One region of the Muricoprocola aceti genome, then DNA from elsewhere that is predicted to be linked to it. Evidence: predicted binding sites of a transcription regulator. Region 1 holds the regulator's gene; the other holds the start of a gene.
What was found. The regulator HrcA, encoded in region 1, represses chaperone genes, less so after heat shock. The targets are predictions, from matches to a motif close to TGTTAGCACTCNNNNNNNNNGAGTGCTAACA.
Positions count from the first base shown of each region.

Region 2: OCV47_RS11480 (Hsp20/alpha crystallin family protein) is a predicted target of HrcA. The motif match lies at 2,047-2,077, and genes of this name have one in related genera.

Region 1 is NZ_JAOQKE010000001.1:383,924-391,750, reverse strand. It holds gene lepA (translation elongation factor 4) at 1-1,049, shown strand, start outside; gene hemW (radical SAM family heme chaperone HemW) at 1,059-2,222, shown strand; gene OCV47_RS01935 (CHAP domain-containing protein) at 2,379-3,713, shown strand; gene OCV47_RS01930 (SGNH/GDSL hydrolase family protein) at 3,773-4,513, opposite strand; gene hrcA (heat-inducible transcriptional repressor HrcA) at 4,701-5,735, shown strand; gene grpE (nucleotide exchange factor GrpE) at 5,767-6,405, shown strand; gene dnaK (molecular chaperone DnaK) at 6,447-7,827, shown strand, end outside.
Region 2 is NZ_JAOQKE010000016.1:11,361-19,187, forward strand. It holds gene OCV47_RS11470 (hypothetical protein) at 1-682, shown strand, start outside; gene OCV47_RS11475 (HdeD family acid-resistance protein) at 872-1,405, opposite strand; gene OCV47_RS11480 (Hsp20/alpha crystallin family protein) at 1,478-1,918, opposite strand; gene OCV47_RS11485 (MarR family winged helix-turn-helix transcriptional regulator) at 2,259-2,690, shown strand; gene OCV47_RS11490 (co-chaperone GroES) at 2,902-3,186, shown strand; gene groL (chaperonin GroEL) at 3,215-4,828, shown strand; gene OCV47_RS11500 (flavodoxin family protein) at 4,937-5,440, shown strand; gene OCV47_RS11505 (MarR family transcriptional regulator) at 5,492-6,019, shown strand; gene OCV47_RS11510 (citrate/2-methylcitrate synthase) at 6,003-7,334, shown strand; gene OCV47_RS11515 (DUF445 domain-containing protein) at 7,328-7,827, shown strand, end outside.

The sequences.
Region 1 (7,827 bases):
TCAGCGCAGGTATGGTAGGATATATTACCGCCAGCCTTAAGAATGTCAAGGACACCCGTGTGGGTGATACGGTTACGAATGCACTGTTTCCGTGTGCAGAGCCGCTTCCAGGTTACAAAAAGGTAAATCCGATGGTATATTGTGGAATGTACCCTGCAGATGGAGCAAAGTATCCGGATCTGCGAGATGCACTGGAGAAACTTCAGCTGAATGATGCGGCGCTGCAGTTTGAACCGGAGACATCACTGGCACTGGGATTCGGTTTCCGTTGTGGGTTCCTTGGACTGCTCCATCTGGAGATTATTCAGGAACGACTGGAGAGAGAGTATAATCTGGATCTGGTCACCACAGCTCCGAGTGTTATCTATAAAGTGCATAAGACCAATGGAGAAGTCATTGATCTGACTAATCCATCTAATCTTCCAGATGCATCCGAGATCGAATATATGGAAGAACCGATTGTTGGGGCAGAGATTATGGTGACGACAGAATATATCGGTTCTATTATGCAGCTGTGCGAAGAACGCAGGGGAAATTATCTTGGTATGGAATATATGGAGGAGACAAGGGCTCTTCTGAAGTATGAACTGCCGTTAAATGAGATTATTTATGACTTCTTTGATGCACTGAAGTCCCGATCCAGAGGTTATGCGTCTTTTGATTACGAAATGAAGGGATACCAGAGATCTGAACTTGTGAAACTGGATATTCTGGTAAACCGTGAGGAAGTAGATGCACTTTCTTTCATTGTGCATGCAGAGACGGCATATGAGCGTGGAAGAAAGATGTGTGAGAAACTGAAAGAGGAGATCCCGAGACAGCTGTTTGAGATCCCGATTCAGGCAGCAATTGGCAGCAAGATCATTGCCAGAGAGACTGTGAAGGCTATGCGCAAGGATGTACTTGCAAAGTGCTATGGTGGTGATATCTCCCGTAAGAAAAAGCTTCTGGAAAAACAGAAGGAGGGTAAGAAGCGTATGCGCCAGGTGGGAAATGTAGAGATTCCACAGAAGGCGTTTATGAGTGTATTAAAACTGGATGATAATTAGGAGTATACCATGCAGAAAGAACTGGAACTGTATCTTCATATTCCCTTTTGCGTAAGAAAATGCAGATATTGTGATTTCTTATCGTTTGCAAAGGATGAAGAAGTGCAGAATGCATATGTACAGGCCTTGTGTGAAGAGATAAAAGGATGGGACGGCTTTGAAAACCGTCCCATCTCTACAATATTCATAGGCGGGGGAACGCCAACCATATTGCCGGCCCGGAAGATAAGCAGAATTCTGGAGACTATTCAGGAAAAAAGAGATCAGGGCTTTCCGGCTCCGAAAGAGATCACCATAGAGTGTAATCCTGGAACTGTGGATGAAGCTGACCTGCAAACTTTTCTGTCGTCCGGAATTAACCGGATCAGCTTTGGCCTGCAGTCAGCGGATAACCGGGAGCTGGAGACTCTGGGAAGAATTCACAGCTGGGAAGAATTCCTGGAAAGCTACAGACTGGCCAGGAAGGCTGGATTCGAGAATATCAATGTGGATCTGATGTCTGCGCTTCCAGGACAGACTCCGGCCGGGTGGCGCAGGACCCTGGAAAAAGTGCTTGCCCTGCAGCCGGAGCACATCTCGGCCTATAGCCTGATCATAGAAGAGGAAACTCCTTTTTATCAGATCTACGGAGAAGCGGATCGGTGCAGGCGGGAAGACGAACCCCAGTCGCTCCTGCCGTCTGAAGAAGAAGAACGTGAGATGTACGAAGATACAGGAAGAATATTAGCAGCACACGGATATCACAGATATGAAATATCGAACTATGCAAAAGGGGGAAAAGAATGTCGGCATAACTGTGGTTACTGGACAGGAATCGAGTATAAGGGGTTTGGTCTGGGCGCATCGTCTCTGCTGCAGAAACGTCGATATCGAAATACAGAGTCTCTGGAAAGTTATCTGGATGGAGCCTGGCAGCCGGAGATGGTGGAGGCACTGACCAGAGAGAACGAGATGGAGGAGACTGTGATTCTGGGGCTGCGAATGATGGAAGGCGTATCCGGAGAAAAGTTTTATCAGAAATATGGAAAACATTTGGCAGATATTTATGGAGAAACAATCCGAAAGTATGTAAAAATGGGGCTGATGGAAGCAGATAAACAGGGAATAAGGTTGACAGAAAGCGGAATTTCTGTCAGCAATGCGATTTTGTCTGACTTTCTGATCAGTGAATAAATTTGGGAGTTTTTTACAAAAATATTAAAAAACTATTGAAAGATATTGCATTGAATAGAGCAATATAGTATACTATTTGCAGGATTTGCAAAGAAATGGTAATAAATATGCGAATTCTTACTTCATAACGTACCAGATAATGGAAAGGGAGGAAGTATGAAGAAAACAAAAAAAGTAATCATGATGCTGATCACGGCATTACTGATCATGGCAGTGCCAGCGAGTGCACAGGCAGCATTTAAGGTTACGAAATCAGGTGTCTCATTGCCATCAACTATCAAGAAGGGTGCCACCTTTCAGATGAAGGGAACGTTGAAAGCCAATGAGAAGATGACAAAGATCAGTTGCACGATTTATAACTCGAATGGTAAGAAGTGTCTTCAGCGATATGACAAAAAACTGAATGGAAAGACCTATAATCTGAAGAAGGCAGATCCGTATCTGGCTTTTGACAGACTGGCAGCAGGCAAATATTATTATCGTGTATGCGTTTATAATGCAAAGGGAACCAAGAGAAGAGTAGTCAATCGGAAGTTTACTGTAAATGATACAGCAGCTTCCAGTGGAAGCATCAAGATATCCAATCCGTTGCCATCAGGTGATTTTACACTGAATGCAGGACAGTCTTATTCCCTGAGTGGAACGATCACTTCCAGGTATAAGATGAAGAAAATTACAGCTAAGATTCTGAACAGCAGTAATCAGGTTGTATACTCCAAGGTGTCCAAGCCGAACAGCAAGAAATATTCTCTGAAGAACAGTGCGATTGACAGTGCCATGAAGTTTGATGCACTGACAGCAGGTACATACACATTTCAGATTAATGCAATAGATTCAGAGAAAAACAATGTGGTATTGATCAAGAGATCACTTACTGTAAATGCCGGAAGCAATAATGTATCTCCTGGTTCAACAGGAAGCAATAATACAGCAGGTAATTCTGAGAGTCTGGATTATTCAGGTATCGTGACAAAGCCATCCGGATATAAAGCAAGAACCGGAAGACCGGCAGTATCGAATCCGTATTATTACAATTCTTCTTACAATATTTACTACAAGTACAACAGTCTGGCACCGACAGGTAAGAAGTATTACGCAAATTATTATGTATTAGGTAACTGCACCTGGTATGCATGCGGACGTGCTATGGAGATCGTAGCCAGCGCAGGCGGCAATATTTCAAGGGTACAGCAGATATTCGGTGGAGATCCGGTAGGTATCTATAATACGAATGCTTCTAAGAGAGTATTCAGTTACGGAACATCACCAAAGATAGGTGCACTTGCCATTTTTAATTATGGTTCAAGTGGAGATGCGCATATTGCGGTTGTAGAGGACATCGTTAATGGTGTGCCATATGTATCTGAATCAGGATACGCATTTGGAACAACCGTTCCTGCAGCAGACCGGTCCAACATTGTGTTCAAGTATCAGAGTATTTACAATTGGGCAGGAGGAAGACAGCTGTTGGGATATATTTATCTGATTTAATTATTGAAGAAAAAGAGAACAAAAAAAGAATCCATTTTGAGGATTCTTTTTTTGTTCTCTTATGCGTTTGCCAGAACCTGTTCTACTACGTAGTTATGTATAAGATTCGAAGTAGCTTCTGTATAATGAAGCCCGTCTACGGTATCATATCCCTGTTCTGTCAGGTAATCATAACAGTCCAGGTAGTGGTCAGGAAAAGCGGCTTTTAATGCCTGATTGAATTCCTGAATCATATCATTGGTGGTATTACACTGCGCATCATCAGAAAGAGGATTAACAGATAAATAATAAAATGGCGTATCCGTGAATTCTCTTGCAATACTTTGATACAGTTCAATGTAGAGATTCATGTTTTCCGGATCATTGACTCCCAGATTATAGACAATGGTCTGAGAAGGATCATTCTCCAGAAGAGTCCGAAGCTCAAAGACACCATCATCTGCAAACCACTGATAACCTTCCCCTTCCTTTCCAAGATAGGTGCAGGAATCTTGAACGGCTTCTCCCATGCTGACCGTTCTGGAATCACCTACAAATACAATAGAATGAGCAGGAACGGTGCTGGCTGTTTCAACAGCAGGAGCACTGCTTTCGGCTTCTGTCTGCTCCGTCTGAGCTGCCTCTGTAGCTTGTCTGGTCGAAGAAGACAGAGAAGGCAGACCCGGAAAGATGCTGGCAATCGTCTTCTTCACCGGATTGGCATCATCGGCATTCTCATAGGTCAGATACCCGGCGAGTCCAAGCAGAAACAGGATGGCCAGAGTGGCAAACAGAATCGTGAGATAATTTCGAATTTTCATCACAAAGTCCTTTCTTATGAAATTGTAAATATGCAGTAAATACAATACTGCAATCAAAGTTTAGCATATTTCCAAAAAAAGTCAAATAAAAGTAAAAAAGCCTATTGACATTTCGAAATACAGGTGATATCTTAAGGTCATGGAAATTAGCACTCGATAGTGACGAGTGCTAACAACCAAAGGAGGAATGAGGATGCGTCTGGATGATAGAAAATGGAAAATTTTTAATGCTATCATTAAAACCTATCTGGAGACTGGTGAACCGGTTGGATCCAGAACAATTTCAAAATACGCAGACTTAAACCTGAGTTCAGCAACGATTCGTAATGAGATGGCTGATCTGGAAGAGATGGGACTGATTATACAGCCTCACACATCTGCAGGCAGGATTCCATCAGATCAGGGTTATCGTATGTATGTGGACTATCTGATGGAGCAGAAAGACAAGGAAGTCAAAGAGATGCAGAACATGATGATTCAGAAGCAGGATCGTATGGAATCTGTACTGAAGCAGGTGGTTAAGGTCCTGGCAAACAATACGAATTATGCAACCTTGATTTCAGCACCGCAGTATCACAGAACAAAGCTGAAGTTTATACAGCTCTCCATTATCAGTGAGACACAGCTTCTGGCAGTGGTTGTGGCAGAGGGCAATATTGTGAAGAACAAGATGCTGAATTTTGAACATGGGCTGAACAATGAGATGCTATTAAAACTGAACATCCTGTTAAATACAGCATTAAATGGTCTTGCAATGGAAGAGATTAATCTTGGGCTGATCACGAAGCTGAAGGAACAGGCTGGTATCCACAGTGATGTGGTAAGCAAAGTTCTGGATACCGTAGCAGAGACCATACAGATGGATGATGAGATGGAGATTTACACCAGTGGCGCAACGAACATCTTCAAGTATCCGGAACTGTCAGACAGTTCCAGGGCCAGCGAGCTGATCAGTGCTTTTGAAGAAAAAAAAGAACTGGCAAGTCTGGTGACAGAGAGTATGGCTCAGACATCCGATATCGGAATTCAGGTTTATATAGGCAATGAAGCTCCAATTCAGAATATGAAGGACTGCAGTGTAGTGACGGCAACCTATGAATTGGGAAGCGGCATCAGGGGAACGATAGGAATTATCGGACCGAAACGAATGGATTATGAAAAAGTCGTTGATTCACTGAAAACTTTGAAGAGACAGTTAGACAACGTCTTTGAAGAACAGTAGAGTCAAAAATGATAGAACAGAAAGGTGGTCGATGAAAGTGGCAGAAGAAAACATGGAAAAGAACATGGAAGAAGCTGCAGAAGAGGTTACTGACAATGAGACAGAGACCGGCCAGAACACAGAAACAGATCAGAGTGTGGAAGATGCAGCTGCTGAATCTGTAAAAGAAGAAAAAGAAGAGACAGCACAGGAAGAAAAGAAAGACAAAAAGTTCTGGAAAAAAGAAAAGAAAGATAAGAATGCAGAACTGGTTGAGGAACTGACAGACAAAGTAAAACGTCAGATGGCAGAATTCGAGAACTTCCGTAAGCGTTCCGAAAAGGAAAAAGCAGGAATGTTTGAGATGGGAGCCAAAAGTGTCATTGAGCAGATTCTTCCAGTGATTGATAATTTTGAACGCGGTCTGGCAGCTGTGCCGGAAGAGTCAAAGGCAGATCCATTCGTAGAAGGAATGGAAAAAATTTACAGACAGTTCATGGATACCATGGATAAACTGAATGTAAAGCCGATTGAAGCAGTGGGCACAGAGTTCAACCCGGATTTCCATAATGCAGTGATGCATGTGGAAGATGAGGAAGCCGGTGAGAATGTGGTAGTAGAGGAATTCCAGAAGGGATACCTTTACAAGGATCAGGTAGTCAGACACAGCATGGTAAAAGTAGCAAATTAGTTTTTTCAGTATTACAGTTATGTATATAGGAGGACAAAATTATGAGTAAAATTATTGGTATCGACCTTGGTACAACAAACAGTTGTGTAGCAGTTATGGAAGGTGGAAAACCTACCGTTGTAACAAATACAGAAGGTGCAAGAACAACACCGTCTGTTGTAGCATTTTCAAAAACAGGTGAAAGACTGGTTGGTGAACCTGCAAAACGTCAGGCAGTAACCAACGCAGATAAGACCATCTCTTCTATCAAGAGACATATGGGTACTGATTATAAAGTGTCTATCGATGGAAAGAACTATACACCACAGGAGATCTCCGCAATGATTCTTCAGAAGCTGAAAGCAGATGCTGAGAATTATCTTGGTGAAAAAGTATCTGAAGCAGTCATTACGGTACCTGCATATTTCAATGATGCACAGCGTCAGGCAACAAAAGATGCCGGTAAGATCGCAGGTCTGGATGTAAAACGTATTATTAACGAGCCTACTGCTGCTGCACTTGCGTATGGTCTTGATAACGAAAAAGAACAGAAAATTATGGTATATGACCTTGGTGGCGGTACATTTGATGTATCTATCATTGAGATTGGTGATGGTGTCATTGAAGTTCTGGCAACGAACGGTGATAACAGACTGGGTGGTGATGACTTCGACCAGAAGATCACAAATTACATGATTGATGAATTTAAGAAAGCAGAAGGTGTAGACCTTTCTGTAGATAAGATGGCTCTTCAGAGATTAAAAGAAGCAGCTGAAAAAGCAAAGAAAGAACTTTCTTCTGCTACAACCACAAATATCAACCTGCCATTCATCACTGCAACAGCAGAAGGACCAAAGCACTTTGATATGAACCTCTCCAGAGCAAAATTCGATGAACTGACTCATGACCTGGTAGAGAGAACAGCTATCCCGGTACAGAATGCATTACGTGATGCAGGTATCACAGCATCTGATCTGTCTAAAGTACTTCTGGTTGGTGGATCTACACGTATCCCGGCTGTACAGGATAAAGTAAAAGCCCTGACAGGTAAAGAGCCGAGTAAGACTCTGAACCCGGATGAATGTGTAGCAATCGGTGCAGCAATCCAGGGTGGTAACTTAGCTGGCGATACAGGCGCAGGCGATATCCTTCTTCTGGATGTAACACCATTGTCCCTGTCTATCGAGACCATGGGTGGTGTAGCAACCAGACTGATCGAGAGAAACACAACGATCCCTACTAAGAAGAGTCAGGTATTCTCTACTGCAGCAGATAATCAGACAGCCGTTGATATCCATGTAGTACAGGGTGAGAGACAGTTTGCGAAAGATAACAAGTCCCTTGGCCAGTTCAGACTGGATGGTATCCCACCAGCAAGAAGAGGTGTGCCACAGATTGAAGTTACCTTTGATATCGATGCAAATGGTATTGTAAATGTATCTG
Region 2 (7,827 bases), on a different contig from region 1:
AATGACAAGAGAAGGTCTGACGGAAGAAACACTCCGGGAAGGTTCTGTGAAGAAAATCGGCCAGAAAAGCCGGGATGAACCTGAACTTGACAGTAAGGAGCGGGATGAGAAAAATGCGGCTCCCGGCAAAAGGCTGTCGGACAGTTCCGGAAGAACTGATAACCGACGCATGAGAAGGTATGTGCAGGAATTAAGAATGTCTTCGGATATTGCATCTGAAGAAAGACCTGCAAGAACTTTTTTAAAAGCAAGCAGTGAAAGAATCATAGAAAGAAAGGACAGCCGGTACCAGAGAAAGCTTCATTCTCAGGAACAGATTCCGGAAGTATCCGGTAGCTCGGATCAGAAAGATCAAGTAAAGAAGAAACGTGTCCGAAAGAGACTGACAGAAGAACAGGCAAAATCGGGGAGACTTTCTTTTGGAGATGAAGGATCCGGCATGATCCATGGAGCCGGAACAGGAATGGGTCGAAAGGTAGCAGCCGGTGCGGCACTATATGCCAGAAATCAAATGGGAGAGAATGGAGATGATAATGCTGCTGTAGATGGTTCCGGTGCAACGATTGCAGCTGCTGATGAAGCAGCCCACAGTCTTCGCAGGGCACAGTTAAGAAGCCAGAGAAGTGATGTGAAAGTACACAGAAAGTTAGCAATAAAACATTACGCGAGTAAACTCGCATAAGATGATTTCCACTTCCCAGACATCTGATTTCCAGATTTCCGGAAGTGCGATTTCATCGCACAAGAATATTCAAATTGTTTTTGGAATTAGGCATTCGTTAAAAAAGGCTGCACACAATTTTGTATGCAGCCGAATCTATATGAAGAGGTGCCTTTTTTCCTCCTTGGCAATGTTATTTTTTGTTATATTTTACATCCAGAAGCGATTGGAAAAGCATCCACGCATGACAGATACAATACCCTGTAGGATCAGGAAAAATCCGATTACCCAGGCCATAGCTGCAATACTTGCAAATGGATGTGTGAATGACAGAAAACCAATCACAGTCAGAAGGATTCCAAGTACTGTAAACCAGCCCCAGCCCTTTACTCCCAGTTTTTGAAGGTCAAAGGAATTAACCAGTTTGGTGATACCTGAAAAAATCAGCCACATTCCTAAAATAAAGGAAATAGTCATTGCTGTAAACCATCCATTTCCCAAAATGAATAAAGACATCAGTACGGTTAGAATGCCGTCAGCAAGAAACCAGCCAGATCCTGCCATATAATCATGACCGGCTGCAAATATCACAATATCTATAATGCCGGAAAACATCATGGCAACTCCAAAGATAATGGGAAGACCATAAAGAATTTTTCCGGGATTCCTCAAACATCCGATCCCGGTTATAATCAGAAAGATTCCGGCTAAAATCCATAATACTCTTGATGTCGTTTTACTCATATCAAAAACCTCTTTTCCGATTGCATTTGGCTTTTAAAACAGGCAGGGGTTTTATTCCCTGCCCGTTTGAGATTAACCTTCGATGGAAATATAATGTGAGTTGTTTTCTACTGCCTTCTGCTCTTTTGGAACAGTAAAGGAAAGAATACCATTTTCAAATTTCGGATGGATGTCTTCTCTCTGAACATTATTTCCTACATAAAAGCTTCTGCTTACATTTCCGGTATAACGCTCGCGGCGGATATATTTTCCTTCCTTATCTTTTTCATCTTTATCCAGACCTTTTGCTGCACTTACAGTTACATAACCGTTTTCAAGCTGGATCTGAATCTCGTCTTTCTTAAATCCAGGAAGATCAATTGCCACTTCGTAAGCGTTGTCTTTTTCCTTCACATCAGTCTTCATGATATGGGGAGCATGTTTTCCATACAATTTTTTATCGATGTCCGGAAAAGCAAAATCATCCATAAAATCATCAAATAAATTTTCTCCAAAAATACTAGGCATTAACATAAGTCATATCTCCTTTCATGACATAAACTAAAGTTTGCACTATCGGAGAAACCCGAAGTGTTGATTTATGAATATCAGGAAGAAAAATCATATTCTCTTTCTTTGTTCTATGTGTAATATAACATATGAATTAGCACTCGTCAATAGAGAGTGCTAATAATTGTGTGAAGACTTTGTGAACTTTGCGAAATAAAATAATTACTGATATTAGATTCAGCGGAATAGATTCCAGATGTTAATCATTAATTAAGAGGAAACAAAAAAGTCGTTTAAAATTAAATGGTGACGAATTATTAAACTTGTGATAGAATGAAAAAAACATTGAAAGAAGCTGAACTAAATGGATACACAAATTGATATCATATTGCAGGGAGGACAGTTTAAAAAGCTGTTAGAGGAACAGAGCGTTGAATTACGAGAAAAATATGATATGAAAAGAGCAGAACTGGAGATATTATACTTCCTGTCAAAATGCGGAACACATAATACCTCTACGGATATCCACCATCAGTTGATGATGAACCGTGGACATATTTCGCAGGCAGTTGACAGTCTCTGCAGGAGAAATTATCTTATTGCGATACCGGATAAGAATGATAGAAGATATATTCATTATGAAATATCTGATTATGCGAAGGATCTGGTAACAGAAATGACGAAGAGAAGGGAAGCAATGAACGGGATGATTTTAAAAGGTGTGTCGGAAGAAGAATTGAAGGTTTTTCGGGAAGTATTGGAAAAAATCAGGAAAAATATAAATGAATTAATTTAGATGATCAAAAGATGCAAAGTAATGGTTAAGGTGCTTCGCATCTTTTTTAAATTATTTTGGAAACCTATTGACAAGAGAAATACAGGTGATATAATACTTTAAAAATAAATAATTTAAAAATAAAACATGTTTCGCGAGAAACATATTTTTTGCGAAACACGATGGCACTCAACAAGCAAGAGTGCTAACAAAAGAAAGGCAGGTTATTCATATGAAATTAAAACCATTGGGTGACAAAGTAGTTCTTCAGTATCAGGATGTTGAAGAAAAGACAGAATCAGGAATCATTCTGCCAGACAGCGCAAAAGAGAAACCGCAGGAAGCTGTAGTAATTGCAGTTGGTCCGGGAAAATGTAAAGACGGACAGAGGGTTGCCATGCAGGTAAAAGAAGGAGATAAAGTCATTATTTCTGAATACGGCGGCACAGAAGTAAAAATTGGCGACGAAGAATATAAAATTGTAATCCAGGATGACATTCTGGCAATTGTCGAGTAATAGAAACAGTAGAAAGAAGGAAATTATCATGGCAAAAGAGATTAGTTTTGATATTGATGTTCGAAAAAAAATGGAAGCCGGCGTAGACAGACTGGCAGATACAGTAAAGGTAACATTGGGGCCAAAAGGAAGAAATGTTGTACTGGATAAATCTTACGGTGCACCATTAATTACAAACGATGGTGTGACCATTGCAAAAGAGATCGAACTGGAAGATCGTTTTGAAAATATGGGCGCACAGCTTGTAAAAGAGGTGGCTACCAAGACAAACGACATTGCGGGAGATGGAACAACAACAGCTACAGTTCTGGCACAGGCACTTGTAAAAGAAGGAATGAAAAATATCGCAGCAGGTGCAAATGCCATTGTTTTAAGAAAAGGAATGAAGAAGGCAGCAGATGTGGCTGTACAGGCAATTGAAGAAATGAGCCATCCTGTTACTGGGAAGGATCATATTGCAAAAGTAGCTGCAATCTCTTCCGGTAATGAAGAAGTCGGTGAGATGATTGCCGATGCAATGGAAAAAGTCGGAGAGAACGGCGTTATTACGATTGAAGAATCAAAGACCATGAAGACGGAGATCGACGTAGTCGAAGGTATGCAGTTCGATAATGGATATCTTTCCGGATACATGTGTGATGATAAAGAAAAAATGATCGCCAACATGGAGGATCCTTATATCCTCATGACTGATAAGAAGATTTCAAATATCCAGGACATCCTTCCCATTTTGGAAAATGTGATGAGAGAGAGGAAAGAACTCCTCATCATTGCAGAAGATGTGGAGGGAGAGGCACTTACCACATTGATTGTCAACAGACTGAGAGGTACCCTGAAGGTCGTTGCTGTAAAGGCACCGGGATATGGTGACAGCAGAAAGGCAATGCTTGAAGATATCGCAACACTTACCGGTGGTCAGGTAATCATGGAGGATCTGGGTCTTGAACTGAAAGATATCACGATGGATATGCTTGGCCGTGCAAAATCTGTAAAGGTTACAAAGGAAAATACAACGATCGTAGACGGAGCCGGTAACAAGGAAGATATTGATGCACGTATCACCAGCCTGAAGAGACAGATAGCTGACACAACTTCAGATGTTGATAAAGATAAACTCATGGATCGTATCGCCAAGATGGGTGGAGGTGTTGCCGTAATCCGTGTCGGCGCGGCAACAGAAACAGAAATGAAGGAAGCTAAATACCGCATGGAAGATGCCATGAACGCAACAAAAGCAGCCGTATCGGAAGGCATTATCTGCGGCGGCGGATCTGCATATATCCATGCACAGAAAAAAGTAGAAGAACTGTTAGCAACTCTGGAGGGTGATGAGAAGACTGGAGCCAGAATCGTAGCAAAGGCATTGGAAGCACCACTTTATACGATTGTGGAGAATGCCGGTCTGGAAGGTCCTGTTATCGTAGATCAGGTAAAGAAGAGTGAACCTGGCATGGGATTTGATGCATCATCAGAAACCTTTGTGGATATGATGAAACAGGGTATTATTGATCCGGTAAAGGTAACAAAGAATGCATTAACGAATGCGGTAAGCGTGGCAGCCACACTTCTAACTACAGAAGCTGCGGTAGCGGACATTAAGGATAATACACCTGCACCACAGCCACAGCCGGAAATGTATTAAAGTGAATAGGTAAAATCAAATAACTGGAGAGCAACAAAATGGGGAGATGGCTGGTACATCTCCTCTTTTTGTTCTCTTTTATTATTTTTATATGAAATGAGGTTCATTATGAAATATGCAGTTATATATCAGTCAAAAAGTGGCAATACACGTTTAATAGCAGAAAAGATCTATGGTGCTTTAAATACAGAGGATAAAACAATTGTAGATATTGATACAGAGCAGGATATACCTGCGGCGGATGTCTATCTGATCGGGTTTGGAATTCATGGTTATTCCTGCAGCATGGATATCTCAGATGTATTTGAGCAGATTACAGGCGGAAAATATGCAGTGTTCGTTACCTGCGGTTATGTGCCGACAGAACAATATAAAGAAAAGCTTGAAAAAAATCTTGAAGTCTGGTACCCGGACGAGGGAGAGTATCTGGGAATGTTTCTCTGTCAGGGGAATGTGGAGTCAGATAGAAGGAAAATTATGATCAGCCAGATGCCAAGTAAAGAAAAAGAGATGCAGCAGATGTTTCGACTGGGAAATACCCATCCGGATGAAGAAGATCTGGAAAATGCGGTTGATTTTGCCATTAAAATTCAGGCAGAAATTGGGGATTAAATAAGAAAATAACATGTATTGATGTAAATAAAAAGAGAGGAGCGGTTGAAGATGCCAGAGCAGAGAGAAATATTGAATGCAAATGAAATCAGAAAGTTTACAAATGAATTAACCTATCGTCGGTATCTGATGAACAAAGGAAAAATACAGGAACTGTTTCGTAAAATGACACTTCAGGAGTATATTGCTTTGTATACTATAGAATCTGAGAGAGAAAATTCTCCGAATAATAATGGGAGAACGTATTTAAAGGATTTATCAGAAAAGATGCAGCTGACAATACGGCAGACATCAAAAATGGTAGAAAAGCTGAAAGATCGTGGACTGGTACTGTGGTCTTATGAAGGAAGCGGAAGTGAAGGAACATATGTGACTGTTACAGAAACGGGACAGAAACTGTTTAAGGGTCAGGAAATGATTCTGAGAGAATATTATGGAAAAGTGATCAACAAATTCGGAAAAGATAATTTGATCATGTTATTAAAAATGATGAAACAACTGGATAACCTGATGTGCAGCGAAATAAAAGGGATGAGAGAGGTCGATTCGTATGGGAGAGCTGATGAAGCGGATGAATGATTATGCTGTGCAGAATGAAGCTATCTGCCGGAAAAATGATCATATTGATCCTAGATTGTATGAAGAGTTTGGTGTTAACCGGGGGCTGCGGGATGAAAATGGAAAAGGTGTGCTTACCGGTTTGACTAAGATTTCCCGTATTGTATCATCATGTGTGAAAGATGGAGAAAAAGTACCTTGTGACGGGGAATTGTGGTATCGTGGATATAAGGTAGAAAAATTGATTGGCAATCTTGGAGAAGAACAGCTTGGTTTTGAAAAGATCGCTTATCTTCTGTTGATGGGGGAATTGCCTTCAGAAGATGAAGAAAAAAAGTTCCGGGAAGTGATTGGCACATGCAGAACGCTTCCAACGAACTTTACCAGAGATGTTATTATGAAGGCACCATCTGAGGATATTATGAATTCAATGACAAGAAGTATTCTGACACTGGCTGCTTATGATAAAAAGGCAAAAGACATCAGCGTCAGTAATTCGTTGCGGCAGTGCATCCAACTGATTAGTGAATTTCCACTCCTTGCTGTATATGCATATCATGCCTATAATCATTACGAAAAAAACCAGAGTATGTATATCCATAATCCGGATCCGAAACTGTCTACAGCTGAGAATCTTCTAATGATGCTCAGGCATGATCAGAAATACACACCGGTTGAAGCGAAAGTTCTGGATACTTCATTGATTCTTCATATGGAACATGGCGGCGGAAATAATTCTACTTTTACAACCAGAGTGGTGACCTCTTCCGGTTCAGATACATATTCAACAATTGCTGCCGCTATGTCATCTTTGAAGGGACCGAAGCATGGCGGCGCAAACATAAAAGTTGTGGAGATGATGGATAATATACGGGAAAATGTAAAGGATTTTTCTGATAAAGAAGAAATATCAGCATATCTTATGAAGATAATTGACAAACAGGTATTTGACAAAAAAGGGTTGATTTACGGAATGGGACATGCGGTGTATACATTGTCGGATCCAAGAGAAAGAGTATTTAAAAAATATGTGGAAGCGCTGGCAAGAGAGAAAGGCCGGGAGAGCGATCTCCAGCTCTATGAGAATGTTGAAGTGATTGCACCTAAACTGATTGCAGAAAACAGAAATACTATAAAACGAGTGAGCCCGAATGTGGACTTTTACAGCGGATTTGTATATGACATGCTAGGCATTCCACGTGAATTATATACTGCGATTTTTGCAGTAGCGAGGGTAGTCGGGTGGAGTGCGCATCGTATGGAAGAACTGATCTGCACAGATAAGATTATCCGTCCGGCTTATATGAGTGTTATGGAGGAAAAAGAAAAATGTTAGAAAAACTGGCAGGACCCATTATAGGGGCATTGATTGGATACTGTACTAATTATATCGCTGTCAAAATGCTGTTTTATCCTAAACAGGAAGTCAGAATCTTTGGACGAAAACTTCCTTTTACTCCGGGGGCAATTCCTAAAGGAAAGCCAAGGCTTGCCAGAGCAATCGGAATTATTGTGGCGGACGATCTTCTAACGGAAGATGATATTAAACAGAAAATGATTTCTTTGGAAACAGAAAATGCTGTTGTGGATCAGATTGTTCAGGGATTATCTGTTGATCTTCATACCTGTGTTTCAAAAGTATGTTCGTCCGAGTTGAATTATGAAGAGATAAAAAACAGATTGATTTCTGAACTGTCCAGCCAGATCCTTGATTCTGTTCAACATATGAATTTGGATAATCTTATTGTTCAGGAAGCCGGAAAAGCTGTTAAAGCCAAAACAAAGGGCTCCATGTTGGAAATGTTTCTGAATGATGAAATGCTTAATTC